4 regions of the Paenibacillus sp. FSL L8-0340 genome follow, and region 3 is predicted to be linked to each of the others. Evidence: riboswitches for the same ligand, from Rfam matches in the RefSeq annotation. Region 3 holds a riboswitch; each other region holds the start of a gene.

Region 1 (4,210 bases), 3.3 Mb from region 3:
GGCTGCCGGTGAAACAACCGGTTCGGAAGCAAATGTCGTGTTATTCCATACCCACTCCACCCCGGTAACAGTCACTTTAAACGTTTCCCCCGGTTTTGGCTGCGGTGGAGATACTGTAACGGAATTTACTGCCTGCGTGTTGGCACCGGCAAAATAGACAAGCACCTTGTCCTGTGCCTGCAGCTTGAAGTCACCCATGCCTTCGCTTGGGTAGATCCATTTCCCGCCGCGCGACACCAGGAAGTTCCAATAGCCGTCATGGGTTCCGTTCTTAATCCCATTAATGCCCGACACATAGCTGCCGTAGGAGGACTCCGTAATCTCCAGCGGAATATTTCCGGATGCCGTAAGTTTCTTCAATGCCGCCAGCGCGTTGGATGCTTGCAGCGCTCCCTCAGCGACCGGCCCCTCAGGTCCTTCAACCGACAGATGAACTGGTACATTCTTGGAGATTACCTTTACAGCTTGCGAATATTTAGCGATAGTTGGTGCATTGTCCGCAACATAACCGGTTACGGTTAGCGTATAGTCTCCTGCCGGAACACCTTCGGCAAAGACCGCTTTGCCGTCTTCACCGGTTGTTGCCTTCCGGTCTCCGATTGCCACTTCCACACCAGATGCACTTGAGGTTACAGGACTCGAAATATTTGTGGCATTGTCCCATACCCATTTTATCTGGGTAACCGTGACTGAGAAAGGCTCCTCCTCACCCGGCTGCAACGCGGACAGCGTCAGCGAATTCACCAGCTGCGTATCGTTGCCCGCATAATAAACGAGAACCCGGTCTGCTTCCTTAAGTTTAAAATCCTTCATTCCTACATCGGGATCAATCCATGCCCCGTCCCGGGACACAGCATATTTCCAGCCATCCCAGCCGCCGTAGATTCCGGCTTGGATACTGCCGATTCCCGTTACATAGCTGCCCGATTCATTCTTAACCGGAAGGCCCTTCTGGGCGGCCACTTTCTCCAGCACCTCGAGGACATTGCCTGCATATGCCATCCCTTCTCCCAGCGTGTTCTGCGGCCCTTCAATTACAAGGGGCACATACACTAACGGATTCGGAACCGCAGGCTTAGTGAAGTCATACAGCTTGCCGTTTCCGCCCCCGCTGTACAGGGTGTAGGCCACCAGCGCCTGCAGCCCCTGCTCTGTAGCAAAAGCATTTACATTTCCGCCCTGATTATGGGCAAACCCGCCGCCCTCTACACTGAAGCTGAGCAGTCTGCTTATCAGATCTGCTTCACCCTTGGTGAATTCTGCTCCTTCCGGGTCTACCCCGAAGGAGGCAAGGCCGATAATGACCTGTGCCGCGCTTTCGCTGCTGCCTCCAAAGCCACCGTTGCTGTCCTGCGCAGCAGACAGCCAGGCTACTGCTTTTTGCCCGGCAGTTGCAACCGCCGGATCACTCTTATGCGCAGCAAGGGCCGTTAAAGCCATCGCCGTCATATCCGGCTCGCTTGCCCCGGAAGTCAAGGCGAACCCGCCGTCTGCATTTTGCTTGGACAGGATCTCGCTGAGCAGCGCCGCTTTGCTCCATTTGGCATCCGCCCCAATAGTATAATTGCCTGAATCCAGTGCCAGCAGCGCATAGACCGGATTGTTCAGCGTCTGGCCGCTCATTTTGTCGCTGTTATAGATACGCTCAACCAGATTAAAACCCGGCTCAGAGCCGTTTCCGGCAAAATTCGCCGGATCAGCCCCCACGGCTTGTACCGCGAGCACAATCCGTGCATAATCCGTGACTGCGGCAAAGCTGCCGCTGGCTGTCCGCACCTTTTGCTCCAGCAGCCGGACATAACTTTCCGGTACTTTGTAGCCCGCCTGTGCGAGGCCAACCGCCTGCCATTCTGACGTCACGCCGCTGCTGAGCATATACTCGGCAGCCGCATAGGTCGCTCCGGCAACGGTAATCTGCTGCTTCGCTGTTAATGCAGCCGCAGCCGGCTCTGCGCCAGACTCGTCTGCTGCATACACAGCAGCAGTAACACTTTCCGTTCCTCCGGACGCGGTAGCGGAGACCGCCCCGGCAAACACTTGCCCTGAAGGAACAAGCGCTGTTCCCAGAATCGAAATAACCAGCAATAAAGCCAGGCCAAGCATAAAGGACTTGGCAGAGAGAAGAGTCTTCATCGTTAACCTCTTTCCGTGAATAAAATAGTGAAGCAGCGGACAACAAGAAGAAACGGCTATGCTGTCCATTTCAAAAGGACGGGGCCGTTTCTGCGAGAGAGAAGGATAACATACAGCACCGGCTTATACTTCATCCTCATCCCTCAAAAAAACCGCCCCTGCTAAGGGCGGCCTCGGAAGAATACAAATGAAGCACGGGGGTGCTCAAGCTCCGCCACCACATCCATTTGTAATGTTCCGCATTCTTACCCCACGAAGAATAGAAACGTTCAAGAAAAAGGCAGGTCTCCTGGCTTATGCTTCACAGCTTCCCTCCGCCTTCCCGTCCTTGCTTCACAGGACAGTGGCACCCTTAAGAGTCGCTCCGCATTTACAGTGGCGGGACCGCGCCGGACTTGCACCGGACTTCCCTTTTAAGCAAATTCTACTGGATAGAATCTGCACCCTTTTCACTAGACTATCAAATTTTAATATTCATAATCATATCCACTATTCCCTTGTATGTCTATAGAAAAGCTGTTCCAATGCCGCCCGTTGCCGGCTGAGCCCTTTTCGAAAGCATCAAACACACTCTTCGTTGATCCCAACCTGTCTGCACGCAGTTCATCATTAGTAGCGGAAAAAATGCCCGCTAAGTTTTGGCTACTCCCTCATTAATAAGGATTAGGCGGATTTACACCCGCTATTATTTCGTAAAACGCCACATAAGGCTCAACCGGATAATTTAGCGGTAGTATATCGTCTTATACAACTTATTTTCAATATACAGTCCACATTAGAGGGAGAGAATCCCTTTACAGGGTGATCCGTCATAACCAACGCCGGAGCTCTGTGAAAGAAGAAAAATCCTGAACACGCATCTGCCCTGCTCTCTCCGGGCAAAACATGCGGTTCAGGATTTTTGTCTGTTTATATCACTTTACTCAGGAGCCTCGGTTGCTGCTCCGCCATCATCCGTAGGCGTTGCAGTTGCAGTCGCAGTTGCAGTAGGCTGGGCACTCGGTGTAGGGGTTGCCGTAAGTGCTGGATCCGACTGCAGAGTCAGCTTATAATCGCCCGCGATGATCATGTTGCCCTCGGCCAGCTTAGCCCCCGGTTCCAGATCCACAGTGACTTGGTACGAAGCTCCCCCGGTCTCTCCCGGCGAAGGCGCGGATGACACAGCCGGGGACGCGCCGGCTTCTGTTCCGGCGTTCGCGTTCCCTGTCGCGCCGGCTTCCGTTCCGGCGTTCGCGTTCCCGGTCGCGCCGGCCTCTGTTTCGGTGTTCGCGTTCCCGGTCGCGCCGGCTTCTGTTCCGGCGTTCGCGGTCCCTGTCGCGCCGGCCTCTGTTTCGGTGTTCGCGGTCCCTGTCGCGTCGACTTCCGTTCCGGCGTTCGCGTTCCCGGTCGCGCCGGCTTCCGTTCCGGCTGACGCATCCGGCGTTGCCGTTCCACTGCCGCCGTTCATGCCGGCGGCCCCCGCATCCGGCGACGGAGCGAGACACCGGCTCGACGTCGCCGTGACCTTGTAGACCTCCGGATCCCCACCGGAGGCTGCTACACTGATCTCCGCCGGAGTAAAGGCGGTGCATTCTTCAGCGTCAGCAAAGGTGAATACCAGTCTGCTGCCCGCGCCTTCTCCGCTGCCGCTAAGATACACGGCAGCAGGCGGGTGGCCGCCGTCCGGTGCTGCGCTGCCCTCCGGCAGAGCCGTGTCCGGGCTGTCCGGCCGCAGCAGGCTGATGGCGATAATAACGCCAATCAGTACGATCCCCAGAATGGAGCCGGAGATCAGGAGTTGAAATCGGCTGCGGCTAACCCACCGCGCCAGCGGCGAAGCCAGCTGGGAGCGGGCTTCGTTATATACATTTTGCAGAGCAGGCCCAGCAGCGGAGACATAGCTTTTGCGGAAATCCCTGCTCTTGAAGGCTTCGCGGTCGCTGTTCAGGAAATACTTTAGAATCGCCCGGCGGTAGCCCGGGTATAGCTTCTTCTTCGACACCGTGAACAGCCGGTTGTTCTGTGACCAGGCCAGGAAACGGTATACCGTTTCTTTGTCGCCGTCCGCTTTGCGCTTCACCAGATCCAGCAGCGCATC
Region 2 (4,210 bases), 3.2 Mb from region 3:
TCCTCCGGCGATCCGGCTGCCCGGCAGATTCCTTTATCCAGCACAATGATCCAGTCCGCCCAGCGGTAGGCTAGATTCATATCATGCGTCGCCATGACCACCGTGGTGCCCTTGGCAGAAATGCTTTCAAGTCCCGCAAGCAGCTGTCTCTCGGAGAGCGGGTCCAGATAGGAGGTCGGCTCATCCAGCAAAATCAGCTCCGGCTCCATCGCCATAACCCCTGCGAGCGCCGTGCGCTTTTTTTGGCCCAGACTGAGCTGATGAACCGGCTTATCTTGCAGAGCCAGCAGATTCAGCTGCTCCAGCACTTCCAGGCAGCGCTTCTGAATAGCGGCCTCATCCATGCCTGTCCCCCGCAGCCCGAAAGAGATATCCTCGATAGGCGTACTAAGAATCAGCTGTTGCTCGGGGTCCTGAAAGACGAGGCCCACGCGGCGGCGCAGGGCGGCCAGCTCTTTTTTGGAATAGGCCAATGGGGTGCCGCCCTGCAGCACCCTGCCTTTCTGCGGACGCAGTACGCCAACCGCATGCAGAAACAAGGTTGATTTGCCGGAGCCGTTGTGGCCGAGCACTGCTGTTTTTCGTCCTTTGGGGATGGAGACAGTCAGCTCCCGCAGCGCAGGTTCCGCCGTGTCCGGATAACTGTAGGCGACCCCCTCAAAGACCAGGCTATATTCGTTATTCATTGCAATCTCCTTACTCTTGTTCAGTCTCCACTTCTACTCCTGCCGTTGGCTGATTCCTGCATCAGGTAATCACCTGCTCCGCAAGATCCATAACTGAGCGAGCAGCAACAGGGAAATACCAACGCAGGCCTGAACCGCGAATCTGCGCGGCACCGGGCGTGACACGTAAGGCGGCAAAATAATCTCACCCATGTACCCCCGGGTTATTAGCCCCTGCGACAGCCCATAGTAGCGGTGCATCGTATTGGCAAACAGCGAGCCCGCCATTCCCGCAACTTCCCGCAGTTTGGCCACCCGTCCTCTTCTGCCGCCGCGCAGCCGCCGCGCCAGCATCATTCCATGTGCTGTATCGCTCAGCAGGAACAGAAAACGGTACATAATCAGCATGAGCTCCAGTACGATCTGCGGCATGCGCAGCCTGCGGAGTACCTGCAGCAATTCTCCGAACGGTGTTGTAAATATGATAAAAAAGCAGCAGGTCAGGCAGGCCAACACACGCGCCAGCAGCAACCCTGCCCGGTGCAGCCCCTCCGCCGTAATGTATAGCGAAAGAGTCGAAGCCGGGAGCTGCAAGGACATTACCGTCTCACCGGCAGTTGGAAGGCCAATTTCAAGCAACAGGGCCGGCAGGCTCAGACAAAAGAACAAAAGTGCCGTACCAAACAGCAGGCCGTAGGCACGCAGCGGGATTTTGGCGTACAGGACGCACCACACACTCATCCAGCCGGCAACCACAAGCTGCAAGGCCGGATGAAGCGCATAGGAAAGGATGAACATGAACGCTGCGAACAGGCTTTTCCACATCGCGGGCAGCTGCCTCAGCGCATTGCTATAGGATAACGCATCAATTCTTCTGATCATTAAGCTTGCGCCGGTCCTGTCTGCCTTTCAGCAGGCCGATGGAATAGCCAATCACTCCGGCCCCGATCGCCGCCTGCAGCGCGAACAGCATGCTTTCCATTTCGCCGGGCAGCTCCGTCAGCGGTTTGAACCAGGGCTCATAACCGGGATCAATCTCTGTAATTACACCCTCTGCGGCATCGTCAGCCCCGCCGAATTCCCCGTTCACCAGCAGCAGAGGCAGCACCACCAGCAAAATCACCGCCAGTAGCATCAACCCATTTTTCCACTTATTGCTCATCACAGACTTCCTCCCTTGGTTTGCCGTTTCAGCAGCGACAGCTCATTCGGACTGTAGGATTTCAGCCAGTTCCAGAGCAGCACGGTCAGCAGCCCCTCGCTGATGGCGAGCGGAATCTGCGTCACGGCAAAAATACCGCCGAACTTAATCAGAGAAGCCAGCACACCTCCGTCTGCTGCCGGAAAAGCCACTGCAAGCTGAACCGAGGTCACCACATACGTCATGAGATCGGCCACTGCCGCCGCCATAAAGACAGCCAGCTTTTCACGTCCATTCACCTTCATCAGCAGCTTATAGACCGCATACCCGGCAAAAGGACCGGCCACCGCCATCGAAAATGCATTCGCTCCAAGTGTCGTTATCCCCCCGTGTGCCAGCAGCAGCGCCTGAAACAGCAGCACAACAGACCCGATTACGCTCATCGGCAGCGGCCCCAGCATTACAGTACCAAGTCCCGTTCCTGTAGGATGGGAGCTGCTTCCGGTTACGGAAGGCATTTTGAGTGCTGACAATACAAAGGTAAATGCACCCGCCAGCCCAAGCAGCAGCTTCAGCTCCGGGTTGTCCTTGGTCATTTTCTTCAGCTTAAGGACTCCAAGGGCAAAAAACGGCAGAAATGCCCCCCACCAGAATACGGCCCAGCCTACCGGCAGAAAACCCTCCATAATATGCATCGCGTTGGCCGTGCCCGGCTCATTCAGCAAAAAATAAACGGTAAATCCGGCAATGAGTGCAGCAAAACTCCAAAACTTGCGTTTGTTCATGCTTTTCCCTCCATGGATTCGTCATTTTGTGCCGCATCAAATCAAAAACTCCCGCCCCGGGGGGTGGGAGTGCTATGTACGTCATCAGATATGTAAGAGATGGTGGTCCCGCTGCAACAGCGAAGAATTCGCAGAATTGTAATTTGGGGTAGCTGAAGCTGGCACTTGCTCTGCACCAAATCTTCAACATCCACCGTCTCCAAAAATGCATGCCTTCATCTCTTTAACCAATTCGTACACCGCTCCTATCCGCGTAGAGTCGTGGTGCGCGCAAACAAGGTAGGTCTCCTGGCTCGGGATCATAACGCCTTCCTTCGTCTTCCCCGGCTGTTTGCCGAGTGACATGCTGAAGTTCAGCTCTTCCTTACAGTGGCGGGACCGCTCGGGATTTGCACCCGATTCCCTGTTACCCCTTGTAGTTACAAGGGCACCTTGTCTTATCGCTAATTTATCCTGTACATTATAGTGGACTTCGCCGGGGGGTGTCTGTGATAAAAGTGGAGCGGCAAAGTTCTCCAGCACACCATCCGGTGGACCCTACGGGTTGTAAGAAATTCATTTAAGTAATATAATCATTAACTATATAACTTGAATCCGGAGGCGTACCCAGAAAATGAAACTTGATCTTACCGAAGATTCCCTGCCGGTGTACGAGGCGCTCTCAAGCGCTGTACGTCTGCGAATGCTGCAGCTGCTCGCTGTTCAGCCCATGAACGTAAAGGAATTGGCGGGAGCGGTCAAGCTGAGCAGTGCCATTATGACAATGCATGTGCGCAAGCTGGAAACGGCCGGACTGATCCGCACCCATATGGCCCCCGGACGAAGCGGACTGCAGAAGATTTGTTCTCTTGCCGCTGAAGGGGTGGAGATTATCTTCCCACTCCAGGCCAAAGCAGAGCGCAAGGGTCACAGGAAAGAAATACCGGTCGGACATTATTCCGACTTTGAGATAGAGCCCACCTGCGGGCTGGCCACTACCGAGCATATCATCGGCAGCTTCGACGATCCGCGTTATTTCTGGGATATGGAGCGGATGAATGCCGGAATTCTCTGGTTTGGCAAAGGGTATGTCGAATACAAAATACCCAACTTCCTGTTATCCAGCCAACAGCCGGAGGAGCTCATCATTACGATGGAGATAGCCTCCGAAGCACCGTCAACCAATAATAACTGGCCTTCGGATATTGCATTCACGCTGAATGGCCAGAAGCTAGGGTATTGGACTAGCCCAGGCGATTACGGAGACAGCCCGGGGAAATATACCCCTGCCTGGTGGCCCGCGTACACCAATCAATACGGCCTGCTCAAGCAGCTGCGCATTACTCCAAAAGGAACCTATATGGACGGCTTAAAACTCTCCGACATTACGCTGGAACAGGTAGCAATCCGCAACAAGCAGTGGACCTTCAGGCTCTCGGTGGAAGAGGATGCCGAACATATCGGCGGGCTCACCTTATTCGGCAAAGGCTTCGGCAATTACAACGAGGATTTGGTCGTAGAGCTGTTCTATACCGATGGATTCAATAGTGCTGACGCGGATAAAACGGATACAGCAGCAAGGACTGACAATGGGAATGGAACAGTTTCCTAATCAAGCGAAGCCTTCACTGTAAAGTCCG
Region 3 (4,210 bases):
GCGGACGTTATACAGTACGATGCTGTTCGCTTCGCTTTTAGTCGGCACCGTTTTTTTTATCGCCGCAGGCAGCTTCTTGTACTTCCGGTTGTACATGGATCTTGACCATGACCGGCTGCAGTATTCCACCTTGTCCAGAATGGGCCTGACCGACCAGGAACTGGACCGGACTGTGACCCTGCAATTGTCACTGATGTTCTTTGTTCCGGTGGGGCTGGCCATCCTGCACAGCTTGTTCGCCTTTATTGCGCTGCAGCGGCTGTTCTATCTGTCCATCGCTGCCGAAACGGGAGCGGTGCTTATCGGCTACCTGGCTGCGCAGGGGTTATACTTCTTCCTTATCCGCAGCCGTTATTTGCGCAATCTCAAAAAAAATCTCATCTGAACGCGGAGGAGCACGAAATGAAAACATGGATTACCGATTTTATGGAACAGTTCGGCTATCTGGGCATTTTTCTGATGCTGGCCCTGGAAAATATTTTTCCGCCTATCCCCTCGGAGGTAATCCTTCCGTTCGGCGGTTTCATGACAACCACTTCCGGGATGACCATCCCCGGCGTGCTGATCGCCTCAACGGCCGGCTCGCTGCTGGGAGCACTTGTGCTGTACTGGATCGGCCGGATGCTGGACGTGAACAGACTAGAACGGATTGTGGACCGCTGGGGCGGACTACTCCGGATCAGCGGAAAGGATATCCGCAAAGCGGATGCCTGGTTCGACAAATACGGCTACTGGACGGTATTGTTCTGCCGCATGATTCCGCTGGTACGGAGTCTGATCTCCATTCCTGCAGGAATGTCGGGGATGAAATTCGGGTTATTCATGCTGTTTACGACGATCGGGACGCTGGGCTGGAATGTGCTGCTTATTCTGCTGGGTGCTGCGCTGGGAGAATCCTGGGAGGATATTGGCGTGTACATGGAAGCTTACTCAAGTGTCGTCTACGTATTGATTGCTGTGGGAGTTGTTGTGGGTGGTGTGCTCTATTTCCGCAAACGCCAGTCCGGTAGAAAACCGGTAGATACCACAGATTAATTAAATTCACAGGTTTCGCAGAACTATTTAAAGCCTCTCATAGGGGAGGTCAACAAAAAGGAGGGGATCAATATGGAGCTGTTAACAATTATTAAAGCCATCATTCTGGGCATTGTAGAAGGATTAACTGAATTTGCTCCGGTATCCTCGACCGGTCATATGGTAATCGTGGATGATATGTGGCTGAAATCCCAGGAATTTCTCGGAAAATATGCGGCGAACACGTTCAAAGTAGTCATCCAGCTGGGTTCGATCCTGGCGGTAGTTATCATTTTCCGCAACCGGTTTATCGACCTGCTGGGTCTCAAGCGGTTCAGCCGCAAGGAGCTGACGGCGGTGCCGGAAGGACAACCTCCGGTGGAGACGGAAGGCCGGCTGAAGCTGGCGCAGGTCATTGTGGGACTTATTCCGGCAGGAATTCTCGGATTTCTGTTCGAGGATTACATCGACGAGCATTTATTCTCGACATCGACGGTCCTGATCGGACTAGTCATTGGGGCAATATTCATGATTTTTGCCGACCGGTTCGCCCCCAAAAAAATCAAGACAGAGAGTGTTGACCAAATTACATATAGACAGGCGCTATCGGTAGGTTTGATCCAATGCTTGTCGCTCTGGCCCGGCTTTTCACGCTCCGGATCGACCATCTCAGGTGGAGTGCTGCTGGGTATGAGCCACCGTGCGGCTGCCGATTTCACCTTTATTATGGCAGTGCCGATTATGGCGGGTGCGAGTCTGATTTCACTGGTCAAGAACTGGCAGTATTTCACGATGGATGCCCTGCCGTTTTTTATTGCCGGGTTCATTAGTGCATTCCTGTTCGCGCTGCTCTCTATGAAGTTTTTCCTGAAGCTGATCAACCGGATCAAGCTCATGCCGTTTGCGATTTACCGTCTCGTTCTTGCCGGGGTAGTCTACCTCGTCTGGTTCTAAAAGACAGGCTGAAACAGCCCGTTGATTGCTATCATTTATCGAAAAGAAACCGGGTGTGCCTCCTTGTCAAGGACGGTGCAGCCGGTTCTTTATGCTGTATACCAAACGTTCTGCTGAAGCTGCTTCTTGAAGAGAGGCTGTGAGGGAATGTGTGGCAGAATCGCAGCAAAATGAGCCTGCACGGCGCCAGCTATAGGGAATGTGTATAACGGGAATACCCGTAAATCTGTTGCGGATAAGGTATCGGATTCAGTATGATGGCATCAGATTACGGGATGAATACAATTTGCAAATATCGGAGACAGGCGCCAGCCGGAGCATCAGAAAGGCCCGGAGGCTTAATAGGGAAATTCGGTCAAGCCGATGCGGTCCCGCCACTGTAACGGAAGAGTTCATAGCAGCCCATGTCACTGGCCATCTCTACTTCGCCGGGAAGACTTGCTGATGGATGCCGACGCCGCTAGCCAGGAGACCTGCCTGTCTCAACAGCACTGCAGTACCTACGGAAGATAGGGAGGTGTTAAGACGTTACCCATTGGCAGCCCATGGGCGTCTTTCCCTGCGGCCTGGTTAGGGGAAGACGCTCTTTATTATTGATACCGACTGAAATCATTACCTAAAAGCCTAAGGCAATTATTATAAACAAGGGAGTGACTGTAATGACAAACAACATCAAGACGAGCAGCCTCGGTTATCCGAGAATCGGAAAGAACCGGGAGTGGAAAAAGACGCTGGAGGCTTACTGGAGCGGCAAAATCAGTGAAGAAACCTTGCGCGCGGAAATGGCCGGTATTCAGCTTCAGCACCTCAAGACACAGCAGCAGGCCGGGATCGCACTGATTCCTGTCAATGATTTTACCTTTTATGACCATGTGCTGGATACCGCTGCTATGTTTGGCATTGTTCCTCCGCGTTATGCCTACGACGGCGGAGACATTCCGCTCGATCTGTACTTCGCCATGGCGCGCGGCAATTCGGCTGCCCCTGCCTGCGAGATGACTAAATGGTTCAATACGAATTACCATTATATCGTGCCGGAAATCGGCGGGCAGACTCCCCGCCTGATTGAGAACAAACCGCTCGCTGCCTACCGTTTCGCCAAAGAGCAGGCGGGTATTGAAGGCAAGCCGGTTATAGTCGGACTCTATACCTTCCTGAAGCTCTCCAAGGGATTCGCTGCAGATCAAATTGTAGAGGTTGCTGCCCGTTTCCTGCCGGTGTATGTGCAGCTGCTGCAGGAGCTGCAGCAGGAAGGCGTGGCTTGGGTACAGATCGACGAACCGGCTATCGTAACCGGCTTAACCGCGGAAGAAGTTGAACTGCTGGGAACGATCTACAGAGAGATCGCTGCAGCAGTGCCCGGACTTCATGTCTTGCTGCAGACTTACTTTGAAGCTGCAGAGCCGCTGGAAGCACTGCTGGAGTTGCCTGTGCAGGGCATCGGATTGGACTTCGTCCATGACGGCGGGGTCAATCTGGCGTCGATCCGGCGCCTGGGCTGGCCGGAGGACAAATGGCTGGGAGCGGGCATTATCGACGGGCGCAATATTTGGCGCTCCGATCTGGATGCCAAGCTTGAGCTGGTCCGCGCGCTGAAGTCCCATGTGCCGGACGAACGGCTTATCCTCCAGCCATCCTCCAGTCTGCTGCATGTGCCGGTAACCGTTCAAGGCGAGGATAAGTTAAAGCCTGCGGTACGGCAGGCGCTGGCCTTCGCCGACGAGAAGCTGGCGGAGCTGAGTCTGATTGCAGCAGCGGCGGGAGAGGATGGGCAGGTCTATGCCGCAGCGCTCGCCGAGAGCCGCGAGGCGCTGAATGTGTTCCGCGCCCTGCCGGAACGCGGGCGGCAGGATGTGGCTGAGCAGGTGCGCAGCCTGGATAAGCTGCCGGACAGCCGCAGCTTGCCCTTCGCGGAACGCGTAAAGGTGCAGCAGCAGAAGTGGCAGCTCCCGCTGCTGCCGACAACGACGATCGGCAGCTTCCCGCAGACGCCTGAAGTGCGCCAGGCCCGGCTCAAATGGCGCAAGGGCGTCTGGAACCAGGAGCGCTATGACGGATTTATCCGCCAGCAAATTGCAGATGCGATTACTTTTCAAGAGGAGCTCGGGCTGGATGTGCTCGTGCACGGTGAATTTGAGCGGACGGATATGGTTGAATTCTTCGGCGAGAAGCTGGCAGGGTACCTCTTTACTAAAGGGGGCTGGGTCCAATCCTACGGTTCGCGTTGTGTGAAGCCGCCGGT
Region 4 (4,210 bases), 2.7 Mb from region 3:
ATCTTCTTATCCTACACAATATGCAGAGTACGTAGTCTACATTTAAGTAATAAACAATTATCTGCCTGGCAATTGAGGTCAGCGCGACTCAGAAACCCCCCTTTACTCGGGTAAAAATAAGAAGAATGGTAGAAAAATCAAAAAAAAGCGCAGCCCCCCCGAAATTCCAAGAAGCCGCGCCGCGTATGTTTTTTTAGGATGCTGGTGAAGGGAATTGAACCCCCGGCCTACGCATTACGAGTGCGTTGCTCTACCCCTGAGCTACACCAGCTTAAAGCATTTTTTCTGTCAAACAAAAAATATTATACAACTTTCAGCCAAAAACGCAACCTTTTTTCACAACATCCGGGCTTCAATTCTCCTGCAGCTTGCGTTCAACGGATTGCAGCTTACTGCGGCTTGTAGACGGCTTGTCGCGGCGGTCATCAATCTTCAGCGACGTGGATACCCGCTGTGCCCCGGCAGCGAAAGGCGACTCATGCAGCGCTTCTACGGCAGCGAGAATCCGCGGGATCGGTCCTTCGATAATCGTCCCCATAGATGTAAGCTCATAAGTGATCCCTTCCACTCCCCTGAGCACACGCTGCATATCGGCCACATAACAGCTCAGGCTCGTGCTGCCTGTGCCGATTGGAATTACGGTTACTTCGCCAATTGCCATTCTGAATCCCTCCTTAATATGCTGTAAAAAAAACCCTTTATTGGAAATTTCCTCGCGCGACCTTATTACGGACTATAAACCTAAAGTTCCTGATATATGTCTACGGCCTGTTCTTATTGTAGCAACTCCGCCGCACACCCACAAACCGCTAACCCCCACCATTCGTAACCCTTCGTCCCCCATATTTCTTCATTAGGCATTCCAGTGTCACGCTCACAATATTTATGGACTCTTTGTGGCATCTTTTAAGACAATTTATGACTTTATCCAGACACTTTTTGCACCCAACTTGTGGATTACCTGTGGACTAACTGTGGATCATTTGTGAGTAAAACCGCAGAACCCGCTCCCCGCGCGGAGTTTCAAAAAATGGTTTACAAACACAACATATTGGGTTATTTTTATCTAACGACAACAAAATATAGTGGAAACAGGTGTTTCGCTCTTTCAAGCGAGCTGAAGCTTAATAGGGAAACGCGGTGCAAATCCGCTGTGGTCCCGCCACTGTAACCGGATGCCTGCAGGCTTTCTGAAGCCCGTCAAGCAGCGTCTACCGGCAATAGCCACTGAGGGGCCTCAAAGCTCTCGGGAAGGCGCCGGAGGATTCACCGGAAGCCAGGAGACCTGCCTGTTTCGCCGACACCATCATTCATGCCTGCGAGGACCAGGTGAGGTGTCCGCAATGCGGCCTGCACAAGCAGACATAGCCTTCCCGTGTTTTAAGGAGCCAAGGCTGCCGATACCTGAGGGCTATAAACCATTATCGCCCTCAGGTATCGGCTTCTGCGGAATATATAAGAACAGGACAGAGATTACCCCTGTCCCCTGCTTGTATGTTCATCAAGACAACCGGCAAATATCCTTGTAAGGATATTTCGTACGCATTCGGGCATTTTCCGCCTCTTCGGCGGGAGATGCTTTTTTACTGCTATCAGGAAGTATATACTTCGTTCTTACTATACCGAGGGGAGAGAGCTAGACAATGACGCTGCTGGAGAAACGGTACAACGGTGGACAAGCTGCACAGGAAGTTCTTTTGGAGGAAGTTATTCATTTGGGACGGGATATTATCGACAGCCGGGATTTGGATCTGCTGCGCGAGAATGCCAATTTGAACGGAGAAAGCTTCTCCGGCAAAATGAGCAAATTCGGCAGTGAATATTCCAAGTGGTATGCCCGCAACTTCACGATGCCGCCACAGCTCGTGCAGGCCATTCAGGATAATGTCGTGTACGTCCACGATCTGGATCAATACGCCATCGGAACGACCAACTGCATCTTTATCCCGTTTGAGCGCCTTCTCCGCGAAGGCTTCAATACCGGCAACGGCAGTGTCCGTCCTCCGAACTCGATTATGACCGCAATGTCGCTGGTGGCGATTATTTTCCAATCCCAGCAAAATGCCCAATACGGCGGCGTATCCGCCAATAAACTGGATTATGATCTTGCCCCGTACGTGACCAAATCCTTCGCCAAGCTGTTCCGCAAGGGACTGGAGTACTTTGAAGAAGGACAAGCCGGTGATCACCTCGGCGAAATCTCGATGAGCCGCAGCGATCTGGCGGAGCAGTATCCTCGCGCCTTCCGCTTTGCGCAGAAAGAGACCGAAAGCGAAACACTGCAGGCAGCAGAGAGTATGATACATAATCTCAATACGATGTCCAGCCGTTCCGGCGGACAGATTCCTTTTACCAGCATCAACTATGGCACCTGTATCTCCCCCGAAGGCCAGCTTGTGATCAGCTCCCTGCTGACCGCCACCATGAACGGCCTCGGCAGCGGAGAAACACCGGTGTTTCCGATCCAAATCTTCAAATGCAAGCAGGGCGTCAACCAGCAGCAGGGCGATCCGAACTATGAGCTGTTCCTCAAAGCAGCCGAATGTTCCGCACGCAGACTGTATCCGAACTTTGCCAATCTGGATGCTCCGCTCAACATGCAGTACTATGATCCGGCTGACCCGGACACTGAATTTGCTACGATGGGCTGCCGCACCCGGGTACTGGGCGACCGTTTCGGACGTAATCACTGCTCCGGCAAAGGCAATCTGTCCTTCAACACCCTGAATCTGGTCCGTCTGGGCCTCGCTCACGGCACTGTAACAGGCCGCCGTCTTGCTCCCGACGAGGAAGGCTTCTACGACGACCTGAATCATTATATGGATATTGCACTGGAAGGCCTGCTGCACCGTTTCCGGATTCAAGCGGCCCAGAAAGCCAAAGCCTCCGATTTCATGATGCGCGAAGGTGTCTGGGAAGGCGGCGAACAGCTTGCTCCCGAGGACAGCGTAGGCGAGCTGCTGAAGCACGGCAGTCTGTCGCTCGGCTTCATCGGTATGGCGGAGTGCATGAAGGCCATGTACGGCAAACATCATGGCGAGGACATGGAAGTCCATGCCAAAGCGCTCGCCGTTGTCCGCCATATGCGCGAGTACTGCGACCGCAAGAGCGAAGAGCTCAATCTTAACATCACGCTGTTTGCAACACCTGCCGAAGGCTTGTCCGGCAAATTCACCAAGGTGGACCACAAGGTGCTTGGCTCTATTCCCGGCGTAACCGACCGCGAATATTATACGAACTCCTTCCACATTCCAGTGTATTACGAGCTCAGTGCGGCCAAGAAGATTAGCCTTGAGGCCCCTTTCCATGAGTACTGCAACGCCGGAGCCATTTCCTATGTGGAACTGAACGGCAATGCCCGCAGCAACCCGGCGGCTTTTGTCAAAATCATCCGCTACGCGCTGGAGCAGGAAATCAGTTATTTCAGCATTAACCACCCGATTGACCGCTGCTCCGGCTGCGGCTATGAAGGGGTTATCGGCACGAACTGCCCTTCCTGCGGCGCGCATGAGCATGACACCCATATCCGCCGCCTGCGCCGGGTAACCGGATATTTGACCGGCGATTACCAGACCCGCTTCAACGCCGCCAAGCAGGCCGAAGTAAGAGACCGCCTCAAGCATCTATGAATATTTGCGGCTACTACCCGGAATCAATTAATGAGGGAGAGGGCATGCGGGCCGTCCTCTTCCTCAGCGGCTGCCGCCACCGCTGCCCGGGCTGCTTCAATCCGAAAACGTGGAATTTCAATTTTGGTGAAGTGTTCACCCTGGAGCGGCAGCGTGAGATTATTGCCGAAATTGCCGCTAATCCGCTGCTGGACGGCCTGACGCTGGCCGGCGGGGACCCTTTTTTCTCGGCAGAAGAGGCTGCGGGCTTCATTCATGAGCTTCGCGCTGTGCTGCCGGATTTCTCAATTTGGATTTATACCGGTTATACGTATGAAGAGCTGACGGCTTCTCCGGGCTCGCCGGAATGGAATCTGCTGGCCTTGTGCCATGTAGTGATTGACGGACGATTTGTAGAAGAGCTTAAAGATACTACCCTTCCCTACCGGGGAAGCAGCAACCAGCGGATTATCGACATTCCGGCCAGCCTTGCCGGCAAGGAAGTCATCCATTGGCAGCCTGCTGTACTTTAGCTTTTTGGAAATATAAATTTCATGGTATACTTTAAGCTTCTGTTTTCCGCAGACCCGGATTCCAGCACG

Evidence for each region. A riboswitch is a leader RNA that binds a small molecule or an ion and turns the genes downstream of it on or off. The one in region 3 is predicted to bind cobalamin.
Region 1: linked by a shared signal. The riboswitch ahead of NST07_RS04865 (DUF4430 domain-containing protein) and the one ahead of metE (5-methyltetrahydropteroyltriglutamate--homocysteine S-methyltransferase) in region 3 are both predicted to bind cobalamin.
Region 2: linked by a shared signal. The riboswitch ahead of NST07_RS09050 (energy-coupling factor ABC transporter permease) and the one ahead of metE (5-methyltetrahydropteroyltriglutamate--homocysteine S-methyltransferase) in region 3 are both predicted to bind cobalamin.
Region 4: linked by a shared signal. The riboswitch ahead of NST07_RS02360 (anaerobic ribonucleoside triphosphate reductase) and the one ahead of metE (5-methyltetrahydropteroyltriglutamate--homocysteine S-methyltransferase) in region 3 are both predicted to bind cobalamin.

What each region holds. Positions count from the first base shown of each region.
Region 1 covers NZ_CP151967.1:1,063,752-1,067,961, reverse strand. The annotation lists gene NST07_RS04865 (DUF4430 domain-containing protein) at 1-2,133, opposite strand, end outside; cobalamin riboswitch at 2,395-2,596, opposite strand; gene NST07_RS04860 (glycosyltransferase) at 3,053-4,210, opposite strand, start outside.
Region 2 covers NZ_CP151967.1:2,012,423-2,016,632, reverse strand. The annotation lists gene NST07_RS09065 (ABC transporter ATP-binding protein) at 1-686, opposite strand, end outside; gene cbiQ (cobalt ECF transporter T component CbiQ) at 756-1,547, opposite strand; gene NST07_RS09055 (energy-coupling factor ABC transporter substrate-binding protein) at 1,531-1,827, opposite strand; gene NST07_RS09050 (energy-coupling factor ABC transporter permease) at 1,827-2,591, opposite strand; cobalamin riboswitch at 2,852-3,041, opposite strand; gene NST07_RS09045 (ArsR family transcriptional regulator) at 3,205-4,182, shown strand.
Region 3 covers NZ_CP151967.1:5,231,079-5,235,288, reverse strand. The annotation lists gene NST07_RS23955 (FtsX-like permease family protein) at 1-385, shown strand, start outside; gene NST07_RS23950 (DedA family protein) at 403-1,035, shown strand; gene NST07_RS23945 (undecaprenyl-diphosphate phosphatase) at 1,108-1,968, shown strand; cobalamin riboswitch at 2,255-2,464, shown strand; gene metE (5-methyltetrahydropteroyltriglutamate--homocysteine S-methyltransferase) at 2,628-4,210, shown strand, end outside.
Region 4 covers NZ_CP151967.1:516,465-520,674, reverse strand. The annotation lists tRNA gene NST07_RS02370 (tRNA-Thr) at 200-271, opposite strand; gene NST07_RS02365 (MTH1187 family thiamine-binding protein) at 353-661, opposite strand; cobalamin riboswitch at 1,077-1,308, shown strand; gene NST07_RS02360 (anaerobic ribonucleoside triphosphate reductase) at 1,644-3,629, shown strand; gene nrdG (anaerobic ribonucleoside-triphosphate reductase activating protein) at 3,626-4,141, shown strand.